Regions from separate parts of the Cryocola sp. 340MFSha3.1 genome, predicted to be linked through region 1. Evidence: predicted binding sites of a transcription regulator. Region 1 holds the regulator's gene; each other region holds the start of a gene.
What was found. Region 1 encodes HrcA, which represses chaperone genes, less so after heat shock. Its sites were predicted from a motif close to TTNGCACTCGNNNNNNNCGAGTGCNAA; they were not measured.
Positions count from the first base shown of each region.

Region 2: the regulator HrcA is predicted to act here: its motif matches at 3,579-3,605, upstream of groL (chaperonin GroEL).
Region 3: the regulator HrcA is predicted to act here: its motif matches at 3,285-3,311, upstream of H284_RS0113450 (Hsp20/alpha crystallin family protein).

Region 1 covers NZ_KB911087.1:187,125-194,828, reverse strand. The annotation lists gene H284_RS20625 (KAP family P-loop NTPase fold protein) at 1-669, opposite strand, end outside; gene H284_RS0100985 (DUF1990 domain-containing protein) at 733-1,398, shown strand; gene hemW (radical SAM family heme chaperone HemW) at 1,398-2,633, shown strand; gene H284_RS0100975 (DUF4870 domain-containing protein) at 2,648-3,031, opposite strand; gene H284_RS0100970 (DUF4870 domain-containing protein) at 3,159-3,671, opposite strand; gene hrcA (heat-inducible transcriptional repressor HrcA) at 3,832-4,854, shown strand; gene dnaJ (molecular chaperone DnaJ) at 4,912-6,027, shown strand; gene H284_RS0100955 (16S rRNA (uracil(1498)-N(3))-methyltransferase) at 6,034-6,762, shown strand; gene H284_RS0100950 (histidine triad nucleotide-binding protein) at 6,915-7,283, shown strand; gene H284_RS0100945 (PhoH family protein) at 7,273-7,704, shown strand, end outside.
Region 2 covers NZ_KB911088.1:1,078,295-1,085,998, forward strand. The annotation lists gene H284_RS21265 (hypothetical protein) at 1-32, shown strand, start outside; gene H284_RS0116305 (DMT family transporter) at 65-1,015, shown strand; gene H284_RS0116310 (nitroreductase family protein) at 1,012-1,593, opposite strand; gene msrB (peptide-methionine (R)-S-oxide reductase MsrB) at 1,593-2,018, opposite strand; gene H284_RS0116320 (DUF3263 domain-containing protein) at 2,200-2,511, shown strand; gene H284_RS0116325 (LytR C-terminal domain-containing protein) at 2,533-3,081, shown strand; gene H284_RS0116330 (cold-shock protein) at 3,251-3,454, shown strand; gene groL (chaperonin GroEL) at 3,649-5,268, shown strand; gene H284_RS0116340 (sensor histidine kinase) at 5,500-7,200, opposite strand; gene H284_RS0116345 (response regulator transcription factor) at 7,260-7,704, opposite strand, start outside.
Region 3 covers NZ_KB911088.1:503,567-511,270, reverse strand. The annotation lists gene H284_RS0113465 (DEAD/DEAH box helicase) at 1-469, opposite strand, end outside; gene H284_RS0113460 (phytoene desaturase family protein) at 736-2,304, shown strand; gene H284_RS0113455 (SRPBCC family protein) at 2,301-2,747, shown strand; gene H284_RS0113450 (Hsp20/alpha crystallin family protein) at 2,785-3,216, opposite strand; gene H284_RS0113445 (Dps family protein) at 3,398-3,985, shown strand; gene H284_RS0113440 (GNAT family N-acetyltransferase) at 4,103-4,606, shown strand; gene H284_RS0113435 (IclR family transcriptional regulator) at 4,625-5,383, opposite strand; gene hutH (histidine ammonia-lyase) at 5,488-7,020, shown strand; gene hutU (urocanate hydratase) at 7,114-7,704, shown strand, end outside.

The sequences.
Region 1 (7,704 bases):
GGCAAGCGCCTCAAGCCCCTTTGATGAGTCCAAGCCGGCGGCTGCCGTTAGCGAGCCAAACGGCGCCAAGGAGGCAAGCAGCCTCCCAAGGGCCGCGCGCGAGTCGTCCCAGCGTTGCCCGGTCGGGATTGCCGCGCGAAGTTGCACAAAGAACGCCGCCGTCAAGGAATCGAGAGACGAATAGCGCCACGGGTTCAGCTGGCCAATTGCCCAGGCCTCACTCGACTTCCCTGAACGAGCCAACTCGTTCATAACAGTGACGAGTACCGAAGTCTTTCCGGCACCCCACGGGCCGGCGAGACCAATCACACTTGAGTCTCGGCTAACGCGGACTTCGCTCAGGACGCGCACCAGCGAGTTCACGAACGCAAGTCGGTCGTAATCGTCCGTGGCTTCGAGGTCGACAGGCTGATCAGCCCAAGCTTGCGGTCTTTTAGGACTTGGTTCTGCGTGGTCGACAGGGAGCTTCGGCGCGATTCTGTAGCCGACGGCGATGACTAACACGGATATGAGAGCCAGCGCGAACGGACTGCTCGCATACAGCACGCCGATAATCCATTGATGCACGGCACCGTCTGAGTGATGGTCCCATTCGGAAAGCGCGATGATCGCGATACCACATAAATACAAGACCGAGATAGCAACTGCTAAGCGGACTACCAGGCGCATGTGCCCACGATACTTTGTGACACCTTCCGGCTGGCGAACCCCCGTTTCGCGAACCCGCTCGACATGGCGGATGATGAATATATGCGCCGCTCGACGTTCACCGACCAACCCGTCACGTACGGGGCGGTCGGCGGCACCCAGGCGGCCGATCTGCTGTACTACCCGCCGAAGGGCTACAAGCCGCTGGAGCGTAGCATCCGGCTGGGCAGCGGGGACGAGCGGTTCGAGACCGCGGCGACCGCGCTCATGGCGTGGGGCGTGCAGAAGGGCAGCGGGATCCAGGTGACGGATGTGCGCGAGGGAACCGGCGTGCAGTACGAGGGCGTCGAGTTCGGTCCGGACGGCACGCCCGTCCGCATGCGCGAGAACCGTCCGGAGGAGGACGTGTTCGCCGACGACGGCACCCCGTTCGTCCGCAACGGCATGACCGCTGTGCTCAAGATCCCGTTCGGCCCGTTCCGCGTGTCCGCACCGATCCGCGTCGTCTACGTCGTCGACGAGCCGCACCGGCGCGGGTTCGCCTACGGGACTCTTCACGGGCATCCCGAGAGCGGCGAGGAGCTGTTCTTGGTCGAGCAGCGCGACGACGGCACGGTCTGGTTCGTGCTGCGCGCCCTGTCGCGGCCCTCCAACGCGTTCTACCGTCTGGTCGCGCCGGTGCTGGCGATGGTCCAGCGCCGCTACACGGCGAAGTACCTGCGCGCGCTCCACCCCGTCCGGTCTGCCTGATGCCGAGCGTCCTCCCCATCGGCGACCCCGCGCCGGCCGACGGCCTGCTGCCCGCGAGCGCCGCCGACGGCGCGCACGAACGCGACTTCGGCGTCTACCTTCACGTGCCGTTCTGCCGGGTGCGCTGCGGCTACTGCGACTTCAACACGTACACGGCGACCGAGCTCCGCGGAGTCTCGCAGTCGGACTACGCGGGTCATGCCGTGCGTGAGGTCGGATTCGCCGCCGATGCCCTGCGCGCGAGCGGCGTGCCCGACCGCACGGTGTCGACGGTGTTCTTCGGCGGCGGGACGCCGACACTGCTTCCGCCCGGCGACCTCGCCGCGATGCTCGGCGCCGTGCGCGACGCGTGGGGTCTGGCCGACGGCGCCGAGGTCACCACCGAGGCGAATCCGGACTCCGTGGATGCGGACGACCTGCAGCGACTCGCCGACGCCGGGTTCACCCGGGTGTCGTTCGGGATGCAGTCCGCCGTCCCACACGTGCTGGAGACGCTGGAGCGTACGCACGACCCTGCTCGCATCCCGCTGGTGGTCGGCTGGGCGCGTGAAGCCGGCCTGCAGGTCAGTCTCGACCTGATCTATGGGACGCCGGGGGAGTCGCTCGACGACTGGTCGCGCAGCCTCGACACCGCCCTCGCCTGCGAGCCGGACCACCTGTCCGCCTACGCGCTGATCGTCGAGCAGGGCACCAAGCTGGCACGACAGATCCGCTCCGGGCAGGTGCCGGAGCCCGACGACGACCTCGAAGCCGACATGTACGAGCTGGCGGACACGCGCCTCTCCGACGCCGGCTACGAGTGGTACGAGGTCAGCAACTGGGCGACCGGCGCATCCCACCGGTCCCGCCACAATCTCGCCTACTGGCTCGGCCACGACTGGTGGGGGGTCGGACCCGGGGCGCACAGCCACGTCGGCGGCGTCCGCTGGTGGAACGTGAAGCACCCCGCGGCCTACGCACAGCGCGTGCTGGCGGGGGAGTCGCCCGCAGCGGGCCGGGAGACACTCGACGCCGAGACCCGGCGGGTGGAGCGGGTGCTGCTGCTCTCGCGCATCCGCGACGGGCTGCGCACGGCCGAACTGGGAGAGGCGGGCCGGCACGAGGTGCCCGGTCTGATCGCCGACGGTCTGGTGGACGGAAGAGCCGCCCTCCGCGGATCGATCGTTCTGACCCTGCGGGGGCGGCTCCTGGCCGACGCGGTGGTGCGGCGGCTGCTGGCGGACGAGGCCGCCTGAGAGGTGCGTCGCGTCTAGCTGACGAACCGGATGGCGATCGGGTACGTGTAGTACTCGCCCTGGTTGGCCTTCACAGCTGCGATGATGCTGAACACGATGTTGAGCACCCACGCGGCGAGGATGACGAAGATCCCGATGAAGACGATCGAGAGCAGTCCGCCGACGACGTACGCGATGAAGATGGTGATCTGGAAGTTCAGGGCGGTCGCGGTGTGGGCGCGGACGAACGGCCCGCGGTCCTTCAGCACCAGGTAGCCGATGAGCGCCGGGATCCAGTTGAACAGGATGCCGCCGATCTGGACGAGCGTCGCCCAGAGCTTCTCGTCGGCGGGGCTGAGCTGCTGCGCGCCGCCTCCGTAAGGCTGCTGGGGTGGCGGCGGCGGGGGTGTCGCGGACATGGCGCGGTTCTCCTCAAGAGCTGGGGATGGACGTGTTCGGCCCCCAGCCTAGGGCGCGGGGGCGCAGGCTGAAAAGAGCCTGAACGCGCCGACGCCCGGCTGGGGACCGAATGCCGCCCGGCTGGAGCTACTTGATGAAGCGGAAGTTCACCGGGTACCGGTACGTGCCTCCGCTGTTCACGCGGACGAAGCCGAGGATCGAGAACACCAGGTTGATGATGTACAGCGCCCACGGGATGAGCAGGCCGAACAGCAGGTAGCCGATCCCGTAGGTGAAGCTGCCGATGATCACGCCGATGATCTGCGAGGCCACCCAGGCGATGATCCACGTGATCTGCCAGTTGAGGGCCTCCTTGGCCTCCTGGTTGGTGAGGCGGCCGCGGTCCTTGAACACGAGCCAGATGATCAGCGACGGGAGGATCCAGAGGATGCCGCCGAGGTGAGCGAATGCGGCCCACTGCTTGTCCTGCGCGGCGTCGAGCGGGGCGGCGGGTGCGGCGGCGTACGGCTGCTGCCCGGCGGGCTGGCCGTACGGCTGCTGGGGAGGGACGTTGGAGTAGGGCTGCTGGGGCGGAACGCCGCCGGGCTGCTGCGGGGGGACCCCACCCGCAGGGTCGGTCGGCTGGTTCGGGTCGGTCATTCGGCGGAACCCTTTCGTGATCGGCTGCGACGGTGCGTCGAACCGGTGAGCATACGGTACTGCGGCCGTGTCACAGGCAGCAATCATCCGCGCCGCGTTTCGACGCGGTAGGATTGGCACTCAGGAAGAGCGAGTGCTAAACGGTCGACGGGAGGCGGAGATGGTCTCGGAACGCAGCCTCGAAGTGTTGCGCGTCATCGTCCAGGACTACGTGGCGTCGCGCGAGCCGGTCGGTTCGAAGAGCATCGTCGAGCGCCACTCCTTCGGTGTGTCCGCCGCGACGATCCGCAACGACATGGCGCTGCTGGAGGAAGAGGAGCTGATCGCGGCCCCGCACACGTCCTCCGGGCGCGTCCCCACCGACAAGGGCTACCGGCTGTTCGTCGATCACCTGGCAGAGATGCGTCCGCTCACCTCGGCCCAGCGCACCGCGATCGAGACGTTCCTCGGCCAGTCGGTCGACCTCGACGATGTACTCTCGCGGACCGTCCGGCTGCTCTCCCAGCTGACCAATCAGGTCGCGCTGGTGCAGTATCCGTCGGTCGCGCGCTCCCGCATCCGGCACATCGAGCTGGTCGCGCTCGCGTCGCACCGCCTGCTGAGCGTGCTCATCACCGATTCCGGCGCCGTCGAGCAGCGCGTGATCGAGCTCCCGGCCGATCTGAGCGATGAGGATGTGGCCGAGATCCGCGGCGCGATCAACGGCGCGGCGGCGGGGCTGACCCTGGCGGAGGCCGCCACGCGGCTGCGCGAACTGCCCGATGCCCTCACGGAGCGCACGCGCGCCCTGGTGGAGCCCGTGGCGAGCGCACTCCTCGACCAGATCGCGGCCAATCGGCAGGAGAAGCTGGTCATGGCAGGCGCGGCGAACCTGGTGCGCACCGAGCTCGACTTCCCCGGAACCATCACCCCGGTCCTCGAAGCGATCGAGGAGCAGGTCGTCCTGCTCCGGCTGTTCGACGAGATGGCCACCGACCAGCACGGCGTCGCCGTCAGCATCGGCCGCGAGAACGCCGGTTTCGGGCTGACGGAAGCATCCGTGCTCTCCAGCGGTTACAGTGCGGCGGGATCGGATGTGGCCCGCGTCGGGCTCCTCGGACCGCTCCGCATGGACTACTCGGGCAACATGGCCGCCGTCCGCGCGGTCGCCCGCTACCTCTCCCGGCTGCTCGGCGACCAGTAGGCCGCACCAGCATCCGGCGATCACCACACGCGACGAAAGAAGAAGGAACAGCCCCACGTGGCCGACCACTACGAAGTCCTCGGCGTCGAGCGCGACGCCAGCCCCGATGAGATCAAGAAGGCGTACCGCCGACTGGCGCGCGAGCTCCACCCGGACGTGAATCCCAGCGCCGAGGCGCAGGAGCGCTTCAAGCTCGTCACGCACGCGTACGACGTGCTCAGCGACCCGCAGCAACGGCAGCAGTACGACCTGGGCGGCTCCGGCGGCTTCGGCGGAGGCGCGGGCGGAGCCGACTTCGCCGGCTTCAGCGACATCTTCGAGACGTTCTTCGGCGGAGGCGGCGGTGCGAGCCGCGGTCCGCGGTCCCGCCGGGAGCGCGGACAGGACGCCCTGTTGCGCGTCGAGGTCGACCTCGACGAGGTCATTTTCGGCACCCACCGCGACCTGGAGGTCGACACGGCCGTGGTCTGCGAGACCTGCAACGGCTCGTGCTGCCAGCCGGGCACGCAGCCGGTGACGTGCGACATCTGCCACGGCACCGGCAGCATCCAGCGCTCCGTCCGGTCGCTGCTCGGCAACGTGATGACGTCGAGCCCCTGCGGCACCTGCCGCGGCTACGGCACCGTCATCGCGACGCCGTGCGTCACCTGCCAGGGGCAGGGTCGGGTGCGCGCGCGTCGGACCGTCCCGGTCGACATCCCCGCGGGCGTCGACACGGGCCTGCGCCTGCAGATGCCGGGCAGCGGCGAGGCCGGCCCGGCCGGCGGCCCCAACGGCGACCTCTACCTCGAGATCAAGGTCAAGCACCACGACGTCTTCAGCCGCGACGGCGACGACCTGCTCTGCACGCTGGAGCTGTCGATGACGGATGCGATCCTCGGAACGACCGCGACGGTGAAGGCGCTCGACGGCGACATCCGGCTCGAGCTCAAGCCCGGCACGCAGTCCGCCGACATCATCACGGTGAAGGACCGCGGGATCACGCACCTCCGCGGCACCGGCCGCGGCGACCTCCGGGTCGGCATCCAGGTGGTCACTCCGACGAAGCTCGACCACAAGGAGAAGGACCTGATCAAGAAGTTCGCCGCGGCCCACAAGGGTCCGGAGCCGTCGCTGGCCCGGTTCCAGCAGGGGCTGTTCGCGAAGCTGCGCGACCGGTTCCTGAACCTCTAGCGGGTCATGGCGTCCCTCTACCTGCGTGAGGACCTCGACGACGTCGAGGTCGGCTCCCGGCTGTCGCTGACCGGCGCCGAAGCGAAGCACGCCGCGACCGTGAACCGCACGCGACCGGGGGAGTCGGTGCTCATCGGCAACGGACGCGGGCTCGTCGCGTCGGGCGAGGTGCTCGTCTCGACGAACACCGAGCTGACGATCGACGTCGAGTCGGTCTCGCGCGTCGAGCGCGAGACCCCGACGATCACGCTGGTGCAGGCGCTCGCCAAGGGCGACAGGGATGAGCTCGCGATCCAGGCCGCTACCGAGCTCGGTGTGGATGCGGTGGTGCCGTGGGCCGCATCCCGTTCGGTCTCGCGCTGGGAGGGCACCAAAGTCGCGAAGGGCCGGGAGCGCTGGGCGACGATCGTGCGGGAGGCAGCCAAACAGTCCATCCGGGCCTGGACGCCCGAGGTCGGCGAGCTGGCGACGACGAAGCAGATCGCTGCGCTGGCGGCGTCGGCGCGGGTGCTCGTCCTCGAGCCGGACGCGACGGAGCCCCTGACCGCCGTCGAGCCGGACGGCCGTGACCTGGTGCTCGTCGTCGGTCCGGAGGGCGGGATCGCGCCGCAAGAGCTGGCCGCCTTCCGCGACGCGGGCGCCGAACTCGTGCGCCTGGGCTCCACGGTGCTCCGCACCTCGACCGCCGGCCCCGCAGCCCTCGCCGTCCTCAACGCGTCTCTCCACCGCTGGTGACCCTACCCCTCGCACTCACCCCCACCGTCGAGTCCGCAAACTTTGCACGCTCTGAGGGGGTTCCGTGTGCAAAGTTTGCGGACTCGACGGCGGGCGGACGGCCAAGGGGACGGACTCGGCCGAGCGTCGGAGGGGGCGAATAGGATAGGGGTATGGCAGAGACGGAGCGTTCGATCTTCTCCCGCATCATCGCGGGCGAGATCCCGGCCGACGTGGTGTACGACTCGGAGCGCCTGATCGCGTTCCGCGACATCGCCCCGAAGGCCCCCGTGCACCTCCTCGTCGTGCCCAAGACGGAGCAGTACCGAGACGTCGCCGAGCTGGCGGCCGGCGACCCCGAGCTGCTGGCCGAACTGGTCGCGACGGCGAAGCGGCTCGCCGACGAGTTCGGCGACGGCGATTTCCGTCTTGTCTTCAACACGGGCGAGCGCGCGGGTCAGACCGTGTTCCACGTCCACGCACACGTACTGAGCGCGCCGGGTGACGGCCCGGGCCTCGAGGAAGGAAGCCTTGCCCTCTAGCGAATCCACCGCCTCCGGAGCGACTCCGGGCGACGGCGCCGAGGTGCGCCTGAGCGTCGACGGCGTGCAGATGGTCCGTCTTCTCGGACCCCAGGATCGCCTGCTCACCACGCTGGAACGGCAGTATCCGCTCGTCAGCGTCCACGTGCGCGGCAACGAGATCGCCCTGAGCGGCGACGCCGGCCAGGTGGCCGAGGCGCAACGGCTCGTGGAGGAGCTGCTCCAGATGGTGCGCAACGGGCAAGACCTGTCGCCTGCCGAGGTGACGAGCTCCGCCCGGATGCTCGGCACTGACCTCAACCTGAGCCCGTCCGACGTGCTCGGCCAGGCCATCCTGACCGCGCGCGGCAAGAGCATCCGCCCGAAGACGCTCGGCCAGAGCCAGTACGTCGACGCGATCGACCACAACACGATCGTCTTC
Region 2 (7,704 bases), on a different contig from region 1:
AGCCGACCGACGGCGAGGCGCCCGCTCCCTGAGCCGTTCCGCGGGCGGGCCTAGGCTTGGGGGAGTGACTCCTCGCTCGTTCCCGCTCTGGCTCGCTCTCGTCCTCGCGCTCCTGTGCGGTGCGCTGGTCGCGCTGCAGTCGCGCATCAACGGCGAGCTGGGGAGCCGGCTCGGTGACGGGTTCACGGCCGCTGCCATCTCGTTCGGCTCCGGCCTCGTGATCCTCACGGTCGCGCTGGCGATCGTGCCGGCCGGCCGACGAGGCCTGGCGCGCGTGCGTGACGCGCTCCGCGGCCGCGGTCTGCGCTGGTGGTACGTGCTAGGCGGCGCCGCCGGCTCGTTCCTGGTGCTCTCGCAGGGATTGACGGCCGCCGCGCTCGGCGTTGCGCTGTTCACCGTCGCGGTCGTGGCCGGTCAGACCATCAGCGGCCTCGTGCTCGACCGCGTCGGTCTCGGCCCGGGCGGCCGCCGCCCGCTGACGGCCGCACGACTCGTCGGAGCACTGCTCGCCCTCGTCGCGGTCACCTGGGCGGTGTCGGCGCAGTTCGGGGGCAGCGCCCCGGTGTGGATGATGGTGCTCCCCTTCATCGCGGGTCTCGGCACCGGCTGGCAGCAGGCCGTCAACGGCCAGGTCCGCGTCGTCGCCGAGAGCGCGCTGACGGCCACGTTCATCAACTTCGCCGTCGGCACGTCGGTTCTGCTGGTGCTCATGCTCGGACACTGGGCGCTGGCCGGACTCCCCGCACGCCTGCCGACGGAACCCTGGCTCTACATCGGCGGGGCGATCGGCTGCATCTTCATCGGGGTGACCGCGTTCCTCGTGCGGATCACCGGGGTGCTGCTGCTCGGTCTGGCGACGGTTGCGGGCCAGCTGGCCTCCGCCCTCCTGCTCGACCTGCTCCTGCCGACCGCAGGCCACACCCTCGCGTTCTCGACGATCGGCGGCACGCTGCTCGCGATCGTCGCGGTCGCCATCGCCAGCATCCGCTGGCGATGGCGACGGCAGTCCGCCTAGTCCAGCGCCGTCAGGAAGCGCTCGGGGTCGAGCGACCGGCGGTACCCCTCCTTGCTGTCCGCGGGGATGCCACCCACGTACAGCCAGCCGAGCAGCCGCTCGTTCTTCTTCAGTCCGTGCATCCTGTGCACCGCCTTCGACCGGGTGTGGTGGCCGGTCCGCCACATCACGCCCCAGCCCGCGTCGTGGAGCAGCAGGCTCAGGATGTGGGCCACTCCCGACGCCACCGCATCCTGCTCCCAGCCGGGAACCTTCTCGCTCTTCGTCCGCACGGACACGATCGCGATCAAGAGAGAGGAGCGCAGCGGCTTGGATGCGAGCTTCTCCGCCTCCGATCCGGTCGCCTTCGCATCCCGCACGAACGCCTGGCCGAGCCGCAGCCGCGCGTCGCCGCGGAGCTCGATCAGACGCCACGGGTGCAGCGCGCTGTGGTCGGCGACCCGGCCGGCCGCCGCCACCAGGGGCAGCAGCTCCTCGTGGGTCGGCGCGTCCGGCGTCACCCGCGAGTACGACCGGCGCGCGGCGACGCGCTCGGCGAGGTCGCCGGCGGAGCCCGCGGCCGTCGCGCCTGTCGTCATCAGGACTCCGGCGTGAAGTTCAGCGACAGCGAGTTCATGCAGTAGCGGTCGCCGGTCGGCGTGCCGAAGCCGTCGGGGAAGACGTGCCCGAGGTGCGAACCGCAGGAGGCGCAGCGCACCTCGGTGCGGACCATGCCGAGGCTCGTGTCCTCGATCAGCTGCACGGCCTCCGGGCGGACGGACTCGTAGAAGCTCGGCCAACCGCATCCCGAGTCGAACTTGGTGCCCGACTTGAACAGCTCCGCTCCGCACGCCGCACAGGTGTAGAGGCCGGAGCGGCTCTCGTCGAGCAGCTCACCGGTCCACGGGCGCTCCGTCCCGGCCTCGCGAAGCACCGCGTACTGCTCCGGGCTGAGCTCCTCACGCCACTCGTTCTCGCTCTTGGAGACCGTGTATCCGTCCTGGGCCGTCTCGTTCGTTGCCATGCCTCTCCCTTTCGTCGTCACCAGACTAAACGGCGACGCCGCGACGGCTGTTCCCGTTTCGTCCCGCGACGTGCCGGGAGGAAACGGGGAACACACAGGGCCTGCGCCCTAGGATGATGCGCGAGCGCGGGGCGCGACCGGCATGTCCGGCACCGTCCGGCGTCCGTGACGAGGGAAGGCGGTGCGCGTGACCCGGTCAGCCGACGAACGGCCTGCCGCCGACCGCGAGCCCTCGGACACGGACCAGCTGAGCGATCGGGATGCCGCGATCCTCGCGTTCGAACGCCAGTGGTGGCGTCACGCCGGAGCCAAGGAGCAGGCCATCCGCGAGGAGTTCGGTCTCTCGGCGGCTCGGTACTATCAGTTGCTCGGTGCGCTGATCGACCGCCCGGCCGCTCTCCGCCACGACCCCATGCTCGTCAAGAGGCTGCTGCGGCTGCGCGAGGCGAGGCTGGCCGCACGACACGCACGGACCCTCCCGTCCGGCGACTGACCCCGAGGACCGCATCCCCCGATGGCTGAGAAGTACCCCCGCGACAGGTTCGACGAGATCCCCGACGACCTGAAGCGCGTCGGCGCGCACCGGGCGCCGCGCCCGCGGGGCCGCGCATGGATGGCGGTGGGATGGGCGGCGCTCGCCACGATCGTGCTGGTCGGCGCCGGCATCTTCGGTCTCTCCGTCATCAACGGCAACATCTCGTTCCACGGGCCGTCGGCCTCGGCATCCCGTTCGCAGACGCCGACGCCCACCCCGACCCCGACGATCGTCCCGACCGTGAACCCCGCGCTGCAGGTCAACGTGCTGAACGGCACGTCGACGGAAGGCCTGGCGCAGACCGTCGGCGACAAGCTGAAGGCCGCGGGCTGGACGGTCAGCGCGCTCGCGAACGCCGACCGCAACGACCTGGCGACGACCATCGTCTACTACGGCAATCCCGCCAACCAGGCCGCCGCCCTCGGGGTCGTGCAGTCGCTGCCGGGCGCGACCATCCAGCAGAGCAATGCCTTTGACGACACCGGCGCGGACATCACCGTCGTGATCGGCGCGAACTTCACGGGCTGATCCCGGCTCCACGACCGCCCGATCCCTTTGTTTCGCGCGTGTTTAACTTTCGCCTCATTTCGGAATCGATTCACGAAATCTCTGGCGTCGCCGCCTATTGAAAGCATTAGGATCGGGAGTCAACGTGCGGCGACGGATCGCGCGAGCGACACAGCAATGGGAGTAATGCATGGCGAACGGGACCGTGAAGTGGTTCAACGCTGAGAAGGGCTACGGCTTCATCACCGTCGATGGAGGGGGACAGGACGTTTTCGTTCATTACTCCGCGATTGACATGAACGGATACAAGGTCCTCGAAGAGGGCCAGCAGGTCGTTTTCGAGGTCGGCACCGGGCAGAAGGGCCCGCAGGCCGAGTCGGTGCGGCTGGCCTGAGCACAGCGAACCAACGAATCTGCGGAGCGCCGTCCCCATCGGGGGCGGCGCTTCGCCGTTGCTCCCGGTGTTCGCCGGTCGCGGAGTGATCTTGCACTCCACCGCGGCGAGTGCCAGAATCGCTTTAGCACTCCATCTGATCGAGTGCTAATAGACGGAATCTTTCGCACACGTCCGGGAGGGACGAGAAACACATGGCAAAGATCATTGCTTTCAACGAGGACGCCCGCCGCGGCCTCGAGCGCGGCCTGAACACCCTGGCCGACACGGTCAAGGTGACCCTGGGCCCGCGCGGTCGTAACGTCGTCCTCGAGAAGAAGTGGGGCGCCCCGACGATCACCAACGACGGCGTCTCCATCGCGAAGGAGATCGAGCTCGACGACCCGTACGAGAAGATCGGCGCGGAGCTCGTCAAGGAGGTCGCCAAGAAGACCGACGACGTCGCCGGTGACGGAACCACCACCGCGACCGTCCTCGCTCAGGCCCTGGTCAAGGAGGGCCTGCGGAACGTCGCGGCCGGCGCTGACCCGATCACCCTGAAGCGCGGCATCGAGAAGGCCGTCGCGGCGGTCACCGAGGAGCTCGTCGCCTCCGCCAAGGAGGTCGAGACCAAGGAGGAGATCGCGGCCACCGCGTCCATCTCCGCCGGCGACACCACCATCGGCGAGATCATCGCCGAGGCGATCGACAAGGTCGGCAAGGAGGGCGTCGTCACCGTCGAGGAGTCGAACACCTTCGGCACCGAGCTCGAGCTCACCGAGGGCATGCGCTTCGACAAGGGCTTCCTGTCGCAGTACTTCGTGACCGACCAGGACCGCCAGGAGGCGGTGTTCGAGGACCCGTACATCCTCATCGCCAACCAGAAGATCAGCAACATCAAGGACCTCCTGCCGATCGTTGACAAGGTGATCCAGGCCAACAAGCCGCTCCTCATCATCGCTGAGGACGTCGACGGCGAGGCCCTGGCGACCCTGATCGTCAACAAGATCCGCGGCATCTTCAAGTCCGTCGCCGTCAAGGCTCCGGGCTTCGGCGACCGCCGCAAGGCCATGCTGCAGGACATCGCGATCCTCACCGGCGGCCAGGTCATCTCCGAGGAGGTCGGTCTCAAGCTCGAGAACGTCACCCTCGACCTGCTCGGCCAGGCCCGCAAGGTCGTCATCACCAAGGACGAGACCACGATCGTCGAGGGTGCGGGCGACCCGGAGGTCATCGCCGGCCGCGTGCAGCAGATCCGCAACGAGATCGAGTCGACCGACTCGGACTACGACCGCGAGAAGCTGCAGGAGCGCCTCGCCAAGCTCGCCGGTGGCGTCGCCGTCATCAAGGCGGGCGCGGCCACCGAGGTCGAGCTCAAGGAGCGCAAGCACCGTATCGAGGACGCCGTGCGCAACGCGAAGGCCGCCGTCGAGGAGGGCATCGTCGCCGGTGGTGGCGTCGCCCTCATCCAGGCCGGCAAGACCGCCTTCGAGAAGCTGGAGCTCACCGGTGACGAGGCGACCGGCGCCAACATCGTCAAGGTCGCCATCGAGGCTCCGCTGAAGCAGATCGCGATCAACGCGGGCCTCGAGGCCGGCGTCGTCGTCGAGAAGGTCCGCAACCTCCCGGTCGGCCACGGCCTCAACGCCGCGACCGGCGAGTACGTCGACATGCTGGCCTCCGGCATCAACGACCCGGTGAAGGTCACCCGTTCGGCGCTGCAGAACGCGGCGTCCATCGCGGGCCTGTTCCTCACCACCGAGGCCGTCGTCGCCGACAAGCCCGAGAAGAACCCGGCTCCGGTCGGCGACCCGGGCGCAGGCATGGACTTCTAAGTCCCCGCACCACGCAGAGGGCGTCTCCCCATCGGGGAGGCGCCCTCTTCGCGTGCCCGGGCCTTTCACGTGCGGCTGACTGCACCCCGCGCAAACGGAGGAGAATCGTGCGCGGCCCGCGGCGATTCGCCACGAACGGAGGCGGACCGGCGCGCCAGTGGGCCGGATCCCCTCCGTTTCCGGCGCTCCGACGCGGCGTTCCGCTGCGAACGCGACGCGGCGGGGGAGCGCTTACGGGGCGAGCGGACTCGGGGAGGCGGGGGAGCCGGCGAGCGGCAGCGAGACGCGGAAGGTCGCGCCCCCGCCCTCGGTGTCGACCACGTCGACCGTGCCGTTGTGGGCGGCGACGATGGAGGAGACGATGGCGAGGCCGAGGCCGCTTCCGCCGGTCTCGCGGGCGCGCGACGTGTCGGCGCGCCAGAAGCGCTGGAAGATCTTCTCGCGGATCTGCGGCGGGATTCCCTCGCCGTGGTCGCGGACCTCGATGATGCCGCGCTCGGTGCGATGGTCGATCTGCACCGCGATCTCGATCGGGCTGCCCTCCGGCGTGTAGCGCAGGGCGTTGCCCATCAGGTTGGTGACGACCTGGCGGAGCTTGTTCTCCTCCGCCATGACGATCGCGGGCTCCGATGGGGCGGGCTGCGTGAGCACCACCTTCTCGGCCGTCGTGATGGGCAGCGGGCCGGTCGTCGCGCGGCGGTTGCGGCCGCGGCGCAGGCGGGCGAGCGCCGATCCCGCGAAGGCGATCGGGCCCGTGGCGTTCGCGGCGCGCGCGTCGGTGTCGGGGATGGTCATCGGGACGGTGTCGAGCCCGGGCTCCGCGGCGTCGTCGTCCGCGGGCGGAAGCGGCTCGGGCGTGAGGACCGTGACGACGCGTCCTGGGGAGCCGGCCATCGCATCCATCGCCGCGTCCTGCGCGATCTTGACGAGGTCGACGCGGCGCAGGTCGAGCGGTTTGGTCTCATCGAGCCGGGCGAGCTCGAGGAGGTCCTCTACGAGGATGCCCATGCGGATCGCCTCCTTCTCGATGCGATCCATGGCCTGCGCGACGTCCTCGGGCGTCTGCAGCGCACCCATCCGGTACAGCTCGGCGTAGCCGCGCACCGAGACCAGCGGGGTGCGGAGCTCGTGGGAGGCGTCGCCGACGAAGCGACGCATCTGATCGATCGTGCGCGCGCGGTCGCTGAACGCGCGGTCGATGCGGTTCAGCATGGTGTTGAGGGAGCGGTTGAGGCGTCCGACCTCCGTATTGGGAGTCGCCCCGCCGAGGCGCTGGCTGAAGTCTCCGTCGGCGATGGCGGCGGCCGTCTGCTCCACCTCGCGCAGCGGCGAGAACGTCGTCGTGACCAGCATCCGCGTGAGCCCGGCCCCGACCACGATCACGATCACTCCGAAGCCGAGGAAGATCGCGAGGAAGCTCGCCATCACCGTGTCGATCTGCGATGTGGTCGTCGCGACGATCGCGGTGGCCAGCTCACCGCTGCCGGCGAACGTCTGCGTTGTCGCGAGGGCGCGGTACGTCGTGCGGCCGTCGTTGCTCGGCAGCGTGAAGCCGCCGTTCATGCTCTTCGCCTCGGGGAGGGTCAGGGTGGAGGGGATCGCCGGCCGGTGCGCGTACGGGATGTTCGACCAGTTGCTCTTCACCAGCTTGCCGCTGGAGTCGTACAGCGCCGCGAAGTAGTCCGACGGGCTCGAGTCGGTCGCGATCTGGTCGTCGTCCGACGACGCCGTGCCGAGGTACGTGTTCAGGTACGACGCCCCCGAGGCGGCGGAGAGCTGCGCATCCAGCTGGTCGAGGAGCACCGGCTTCAGCATCGACATCGTGCCGATACCGGTCACGAGCAGCCCGAGCGTCAGCATGAGCACGGTCACGCCCGTGATCTTCGTGCGCAGGGAGATCGCGTTCCAGCGGTCGAGCAGACGTGAGTGCATCAGGCCGTCAGTCTATGCAGGGGATGCTGAGTCGGGCATGTGTGCGCCCGGTGCGCACCTCAGGCTTTCGCGGCCTTCAGCATGTAGCCGAACCCGCGCTTGGTCTGGATGAGCGGCTCGCTGGAGTGCGCATCCACCTTGCGGCGCAGGTACGAGATGTACGACTCCACGATGCCGGCATCGCCGTTGAAGTCGTACTCCCAGACGTGGTCGAGGATCTGCGCCTTCGAGAGCACGCGGTTCGGGTTCAGCATGAGGTAGCGCAGCAGCTTGAACTCGGTGGGGCTGAGCTCGATGGGGGTGTCGCCGACGAAGACCTCGTGCGTGTCCTGGTCCATCGTCAGCTCGCCCGCACGGATGACCGCGTCTTCGTCGGCCTGCATCGTGCGGCGCAGGATGGCCTTGATGCGGGCGACGATCTCGTCGAGGCTGAACGGCTTGGTGACGTAGTCGTCGCCGCCGACCGTAAGGCCGGTGATCTTGTCCTCGGTGTCGTCCTTCGCC
Region 3 (7,704 bases), on a different contig from region 1:
CAGCGCGGTCACCGAAGTCACGACGCGGACGCTCAGCGCGGTCACCGAAGTCCCGACGCGGACGGTCGTCGTACTCACGACGCGGACGCTCGGTCCGGTCACCGAAGTCACGACGTGGACGGTCCGCGCGGTCGTCGAAGCTGCGGCGGGGACGGTCGTCGCCGTCGCGGCGGGGGCGGTCCTGGCGCGGCGCGCGCTCCTCCCACACCCGCTCGGTGCGGCGGGCGTCCTTGCCGCGAGGCTCCCAGTTGGGGCGCCCGGTGCGGCCGCGGCCGGTGCTGTCGTCGCGGGTTCCGTACGTCGAGCGGCCGCGCGCGGCACGCTCGTCGGCGCTCCAGCGGGCCTTCTTGCCGGATGCCGGCTCCTCCGCGCGGTAGCCGCGGTGCTTGGGGCTCGGGTTGCTGCTACTCTTGGGCGCTCCGCCGCGGGACGGCTTCTGCGATCGTCGGTCGTTGTTGTATCCGGGCATGGATGTTCTTCCTGGGTTCATGTCGAGTGCTCGGCGGCACGCCGCAGCGCACCGAATGATTCCCGGGCGAACTGTGTCCGGGGCCGTTCACGATTGTGTGATCCATACCGCCGATCGGGTACGGAACCGGCCCACTTGACTGACAAACCCATCCGCGCAGATCGCGCAGTGTCAAGAGCCGACCTCCCCACGATAGTGCATGGATGCTGGGAACGGACTGCTGATCCCTCTCCGTGTGCGCCGAGGTGCGGGGTATACAGGGAGGTATGAGCGCTCCCTCCGCGAACACGCCCCCGGGGAACCGGCCTGCAGCGGGCAAGCTCGACGCCGTCGTGATCGGGTCGGGCCCGAACGGTCTCTCCGCCGCCGTCACGCTCGCGCGCGCCGGTCTGTCGGTGCGGGTGTACGAGCGCAACGCGACGGTGGGCGGCGGCCTGCGGACCGAGGAGCTCACCCTCCCCGGCTTCCGGCACGACGTCTGCTCGGCCGTCCATCCGCTGGCTTTCGCATCCGGCTTCTTCCGCAGATTCGGTCTGGAGAAGCGCGTGCCGTTCGTCGTGCCGACCGCGTCATACGGCAATCCGCTTCCTGGGGGCCGGGTAGCGATGGCGTACCTCGACCTCGACCGCACGGTGGATGCGCTGGGCGTCGACGGCCCCGCCTGGCGCGCCCTGCTCGGCCCGCTGGTCGAACACGCGGACGCCGTGGCCCAGTTCACCGGTTCGCAGCTGCTGCAGGTGCCACGGCATCCCCTCGTCGCCGCACGGTTCGGGCTGACCGCCATCGCTCAGGGCGGCCCGTGGTGGGACCTGCCGTTCCGGACCGAGGCGCCGGGCGCTCTGCTCTCCGGCGTCTTCGCCCACACGACCGTCCCCCTGCCGAGCGTCGCAGGAGCAGCCGCCGGAATGACGCTGGCGACCTACGCGCACGCACGCGGCTGGCCCATCCCGGTCGGCGGCAGCCAGGCGATCGCGGATGCGATGGTCGCCGACATCGTCGCTCACGGCGGCGAGGTCGTCACCGACACGCCCGTCGAGTCTCTCGCCGAGCTCCCCGACTCGCGGATCGTCGTCTTCGATACGCACGTGAAGCACGCCGCGCAGCTGGCCGAGGACCGGTTGCCCAGCGGTTACCTGCGGCGCATCTCCCGGTTCCGCGACGGCAACGGCGTGTTCAAGGCCGACTTCGCGCTCTCCGGCCCGGTGCCGTGGACGAATCCGGACCTGTACGAGACCGCAACCGTGCACCTGGGTGGATCGCGCGCCGAGGCGGCTCGCGCCGAGAACGCGGTCGCCGCCGGGCGGCACAGCGACGCACCGTACGTCCTGGTCTCGCAGCCCTCCCTGTTCGACGGGACGCGGGCGCCGGCGGGCAAGCACGTCCTGTGGACGTACACGCACGTCCCGCGCGGTTCGACGGAGGATCAGACAGAGGCGATCATCCGGCGCATCGAGGAGTTCGCCCCCGGCTTCCGCGACCTCATCATCGGGACGGCGACCAAGAACGCGGTGCAGATGGAGCAGCACGATCCGAACTACATCGGCGGGGACATTTCGGCGGGCGCGCCGGACTTCGGTCAGCTGGTGGCCCGCCCCGTCCTCTCCACCGACCCGTGGCGCATGCCCGGCCACGGACTCTACCTGGCGTCGTCGTCCGCGGCGCCCGGGCCGGGCGTGCACGGACTCGGCGGGTACTACGCCGCACGCAGCGCCCTCCGCCACGAGTTCGGCTTCACCCGGATGCCGGACCTGGCGCCGGGTCCCGACCAGACGATCGCCCGGCCCGTCGCCGCGCTGCCCGACCCCGTCCATCCTCACGAGCTTCCGGAGCAGTGAACATGTCTGTCAACGTCCGCCGTATGGCCTGCACGCCCGAGCAGGTCTTCGCCGTCCTCGCCGACCCCTGGGTCTATCCGACCTGGGTCGTCGGCGCCTCGCGACTGCGCGCCGCCGACAGCCGGTACCCGGCCGTCGGATCCCGTCTCCATCACTCCATCGGCGTCTGGCCGCTCGTCCTGAACGACGAGACGCGCATCGACGAGTGGGACCCGCCGCGCCGGATGGTGCTCGAGGCGAAGACACGGCCGTTCGGCTCCGAGCGGGTGATCATCGACGTGAAGCCCCGCGCAGGCGGCTGCGTCGTGCGGATGGAGGAGTTTCCGTACTCCGGTCCGGTGACCCGCATCCCGGACGTGCTGGCGGACAGCATGCTGCACGTGCGCAACGCGGAGACGCTGCGTCGCTTGGAGTGGGTGGCGCGAGGGCGCGCCGCCCAGTGACGACGCGCCCTCGGCTCGTGCGCTGAGACCGGCTCGATCAGCCGGCCGACACCGCCTTCGTCTCGCTGGAGCCCGACGACTCCACCGCGATCTTCCGCGGCTTCGCCCGCTCGGCCACCGGGATGATGACGCTGAGCACACCGTTGTCGTACGACGCGGTGATGCCGTCGGGATCGACGTCGTCGCCGATCGTGAACTGACGCATGTACGCGCCGTACGGGCGCTCCTGGGCGAGCCAGCGGGCGCCGTCGCGGTCGGCCGCACTGCGGACCGCCCGGATGGTGAGCAGGTGCCCGTCGACGTCGACGTCGACCGACGCGGGATCGGCGCCGGGGAGGTCGGCGTTCAGGATGTAGCGCTCACCCTCTCGGAACAGGTCCACCGGCATGATGCGCGGCTGGCGGCTGGTGTCGAAGATGCTCTGCGCGATCCGGTCCAGCTGGGAGAAAGGATCGAACGACATGGCCATTGGATGTACCCCTTTCTTCTGGATCACCTGATGAGAGGCCCTTTGCACTCTCTTTTCGACCACAGATTTTAGCACTCGCACCCGGAGAGTGCCAAGGGGATTGCGACCACGTCAACCCGCTTCCCGAACCGTCGGCGACGGCCTACCGTCAGCGTCGTCCATCGAACGGAAGGGACCCATCGTGGCCGCAAGCCAGACCAAGACGAGCACCAAGAGCACCGCCAAGAAGACCGCGCCGAAGACCGCCTCCGTACGTCGTACGGCCGCCGTCGGCGTCGCCCCGACCCGCCGCGAGCACGCCGAGCACGGCTTCGTCGCCTCCGCCGAACTGGCGCAGAACCTCCAGCGCGTGCACGTCGACCTGATCGAGCTGCACCTGCAGGGCAAGCAGGCGCACTGGAACGTCGTCGGACGCAACTTCCGCGACCTCCACCTCCAGCTCGACGAGATCGTCGAGGCCGCCCGCGAGTTCAGCGACGACGTCGCAGAGCGCCTCCGCGCCCTCCACGCGACCCCCGACGGCCGCAGCGCGACCGTCGCCGAGCAGACCAGCCTGCCCGAGTTCCCCAACGGCGAGGTCGACACCACCGAGACGGTCGACCTGATCACCGAGCGCCTCGAGGCGGTCGTCCGCACCATGCGCGACGTGCACGACGACGTGGATGAGGAGGACCCGACCTCTGCGGACCTGCTGCACGCGATCATCGAGCGGCTCGAGCAGTACGCCTGGATGGTCAGCGCCGAGAACCGGACCCCGAGCCGGGCCTGACGCCCGGGTTCACGCGGTGGGGCGGGCCGGCGGCGGGAAGCCGTCGGCCCGCTTCCGTGTGCGCCTCGAGGAGGTCCCGGAAACACCGGCGACACACGCCGCGGCTAGCATCGACGCATGCCGATCGAGATCCGCCCCGAACCGGCCCGGCAGCCGGAGGTCGAGGAGCTGCTGCGCTTGAGCGACGAGTTCGCTTTCGCGCTGTACCCGGCCGAGAGCTGCTACCTGCTGGATGTGTCCGAACTCGAGCGCCCGGGCGTCACCGTGTTCGTCGCACGGGTCGACGGGCGTGCGCTGGGCATCGCCGCCCTGGTGGCCGACGGTTCCGAGGGCGCGGACGGCTCGCGGAGCGACGCCCTCCCCCGCGCCGAGCTCAAGCGCATGTTCGTGCACGAGGACGCCCGCGGTCAGGGCCTCGCCCGCCGTCTGCTCGGCGCGATCGAGTCCGCCGCTGAAGGAGCAGGCATCGTCGAGGTGCGACTGGAGACAGGTCCGCTGCAGCACGCGGCGATCGCACTGTACGAGCGCTCGGGCTACGTGCGCATCCCGAACTTCGGGGCGTACGCCGACGATCCGTGGTCGGTCTGCTACGCCAAGTCGCTCGCCGTTCCCACACGCTAGCCGCCGCGCCGGCCGGCGTCAGCTCCCGCGGATGCGCCGGGACAGCTCGGCCGCGGCTTCGCGCACCCGGGCGGCGAGCGCATCCCACCCCTCCGGCGCAACGTTATCGCGCGGGAAGGTGACCGCGATGCCCGCGGCGGGCCAGCCCGCATGGTCGCGCACCGACACCGCGACGGAGGCGAAGCCCGGGGTGACGTCGCCGTCCTCGGTGGCGTAGCCGCGCTCGCGGGCCTCCGTCACGACTCGGCGCAGCTCGGCGTAGGAGTGCGGGCCGGAGCCCGTGCGGTCCTCGAACGCGCCGGAATCCGGATAGAGCGCGCGGAGCTGCTCGCGCGGCAGGGTCGCGAGAAGCGCGCGTCCGCTCGCCGTCAGGTGAGCCGGAAGACGCACCCCCACATCCGTTACCAGTCGCGGCCGCCGGGGCGCGCGCTCCTCCACGATGTAGACGACATCACGACCATGGAGTACGGCGACGTGCCCGGACTCGCCGATCGCATCCACCAGCGCCGCCACGATCGGCCGGCCGAGCCGGCTCAGCGGCTGCTGACGCGAGAAGGCGCTCGACAGCTCGTAGGCGGCGACGCCCAAGCCGTATCGGCGCGCCTCGGGGAAGTGCAGCACGAAACCGTGCTCGGTGAGCACGGCGAGCAGGTGGTAGACGGTCGAGCGGGGCAAGCCGAGGGCAGAGGCGATGGCGGCAGCCGGGGCCGGGCCGCGCTGGGCTCCGAGGTAGGCGAGGACGCGGAGGGTGTTCTCCGCCGCGGGGACCTTGCTCACCGCATCCACCTCCCTCGCCGGTAGCCGCGCCCGTGTCTGGGATCCCGGACACCGAGCAGCCTACAGCCGGAGCGCTCACGACCGCGCGGCGCGAGGATCGGACCATGCTCCAGACCCAGACCGCCGTCACCGTCGGTGCCGGACCGCTCACCATCGACGACGTGGTCGCCGTCGCGCGCCACGACGCCCGCGTCGAACTCGACCCCGACGCCCTCGCCGGAGTCGCCGCCTCCCGCGCGATCGTCGACGCCCTCGCCGACGACACCGAGCCGCACTACGGCATCTCGACCGGCTTCGGCGCACTCGCCACGACATTCATCCCCGCCGATCGCCGAGCGCAGCTGCAGGCGAGCCTCGTGCGCTCGCACGCGGCCGGATCCGGTCCCGAGGTCGAGCGCGAGGTCGTCCGTGCCCTCATGCTGCTGCGCCTGTCCACGCTGATGACCGCGCGCACGGGTGCGCGACCCCATACCGTCGAGACCTACGCCGCCCTCCTCAATGCGGGGATCACGCCGGTCGTCCACGAGTACGGCTCGCTCGGGTGCTCCGGCGACCTCGCGCCGCTCGCCCACTGCGCCCTGGCGGCGATGGGCGAGGGCCGCGTGCGGGTCGACGGCGAACCGGTCGACGCGGCCGACGCCCTCGCCGCTGCGGGAATCGAGCCCGTGGTCCTCGCCGAGAAGGAGGGACTCGCGCTCATCAACGGCACCGACGGGATGCTCGGGATGCTCGCGCTCGCCATCCACGACCTCCACGGCTTGCTGACCGACGCCGACATCGCCGCCGCGATGAGCGTCGAGGCGCTGCTCGGCACCGACGCGGTGTTCGCCGACGACCTGCAGCGGCTGCGGCCGCAGGCCGGCCAGGCGGTCTCGGCGACGAACCTGCGCGCCCTGCTCGCCGGCTCGCCGATCGTCGCGAGTCACAAGGGACCGGAGTGCACCCGGGTGCAGGACGCCTACTCGCTCCGGTGCTCTCCGCAGGTGCACGGCGCCGCACGCGACACCGTCGCGCACGCGGAGCTGGTGGCCGAGCGCGAGTTGGCCTCGGCCGTGGACAACCCGGTGCTCACCCTCGACGGGCGGGTGGAGTCGAACGGCAACTTCCACGGAGCGCCGGTCGCGTACGTGCTCGACTTCCTCGCGATCGCCGTCGCCGACGTCGCCAGCATGTCGGAGCGCCGCACCGACCGCTTCCTCGACCCTGCGCGCAACCAGGGGCTGCCGCCATTCCTCGCCCATGAAGTCGGCGTCGACTCCGGTCTGATGATCGCCCAGTACACGGCCGCCGGGATCGTCTCCGAGCTGAAGCGGCTGGCCGCGCCGGCGTCGGTGGACAGCATCCCCTCGTCGGCCATGCAGGAGGACCACGTGTCGATGGGATGGGCGGCCGCCCGCAAGCTACGCCGCGCCATCGACGGGCTCGCCCGCGTGATCGCGATCGAGGTCATGACCGCCGCCCGGGGAGCCGACCTGCGCGCCCCGCTGCAGCCGGGCCCCGCCACGGGAGCCGTCATCGCGACACTGCGGAGGGTCGTCCCGGGCCCGGGCCCCGACCGCCACCTCTCCCCCGAGATCGAGGCCGCCTACGTCCTCGTGACCTCCGGCGCCCTCCGCGCCGCCGCCCACCTCCCCTGACCCCCACCGTCGAGTACGCACAAACTGCACGAAATCAGCGTCGAAACCGTCAGCCTTCGCGGACTCGACGGGGTAACGAAAGGAACGAGAACCATGGATGGAGCCCGACCGGTGCGCGCGGCGCGAGGCACCGAGCTCAGCGCCAAGAGCTGGCAGACCGAGGCCCCGCTGCGGATGCTGATGAACAACCTCGACCCGGAGGTCGCCGAACGCCCGGACGACCTGGTCGTCTACGGCGGCACCGGCCGCGCGGCCCGCAGCTGGGAGGCGTTCGACGCGATCGTCCGCACCCTCCGCGACCTCGAGGCCGACGAGACGCTGCTCGTGCAGTCCGGCAAGCCGGTCGGCGTCTTCCGAACGCACGAGTGGGCTCCCCGGGTGCTGATCGCCAACTCCAATCTCGTCGGCGACTGGGCGACGTGGCCCGAGTTCCGCCGGCTGGAGGCGCTTGGTCTCACCATGTACGGCCAGATGACCGCCGGTTCGTGGATCTACATCGGCTCGCAGGGCATCCTCCAGGGCACGTACGAGACGTTCGGCGCGGTCGCGCGGAAGAGGTTCGACGGAACTCTCGCCGGCACCCTCACGCTGACCGGTGGATGCGGCGGCATGGGCGGAGCGCAGCCGCTCGCGGTCACCATGAACGGCGGGGCGGTGCTCATCGTGGATGTTGACCGCACCCGC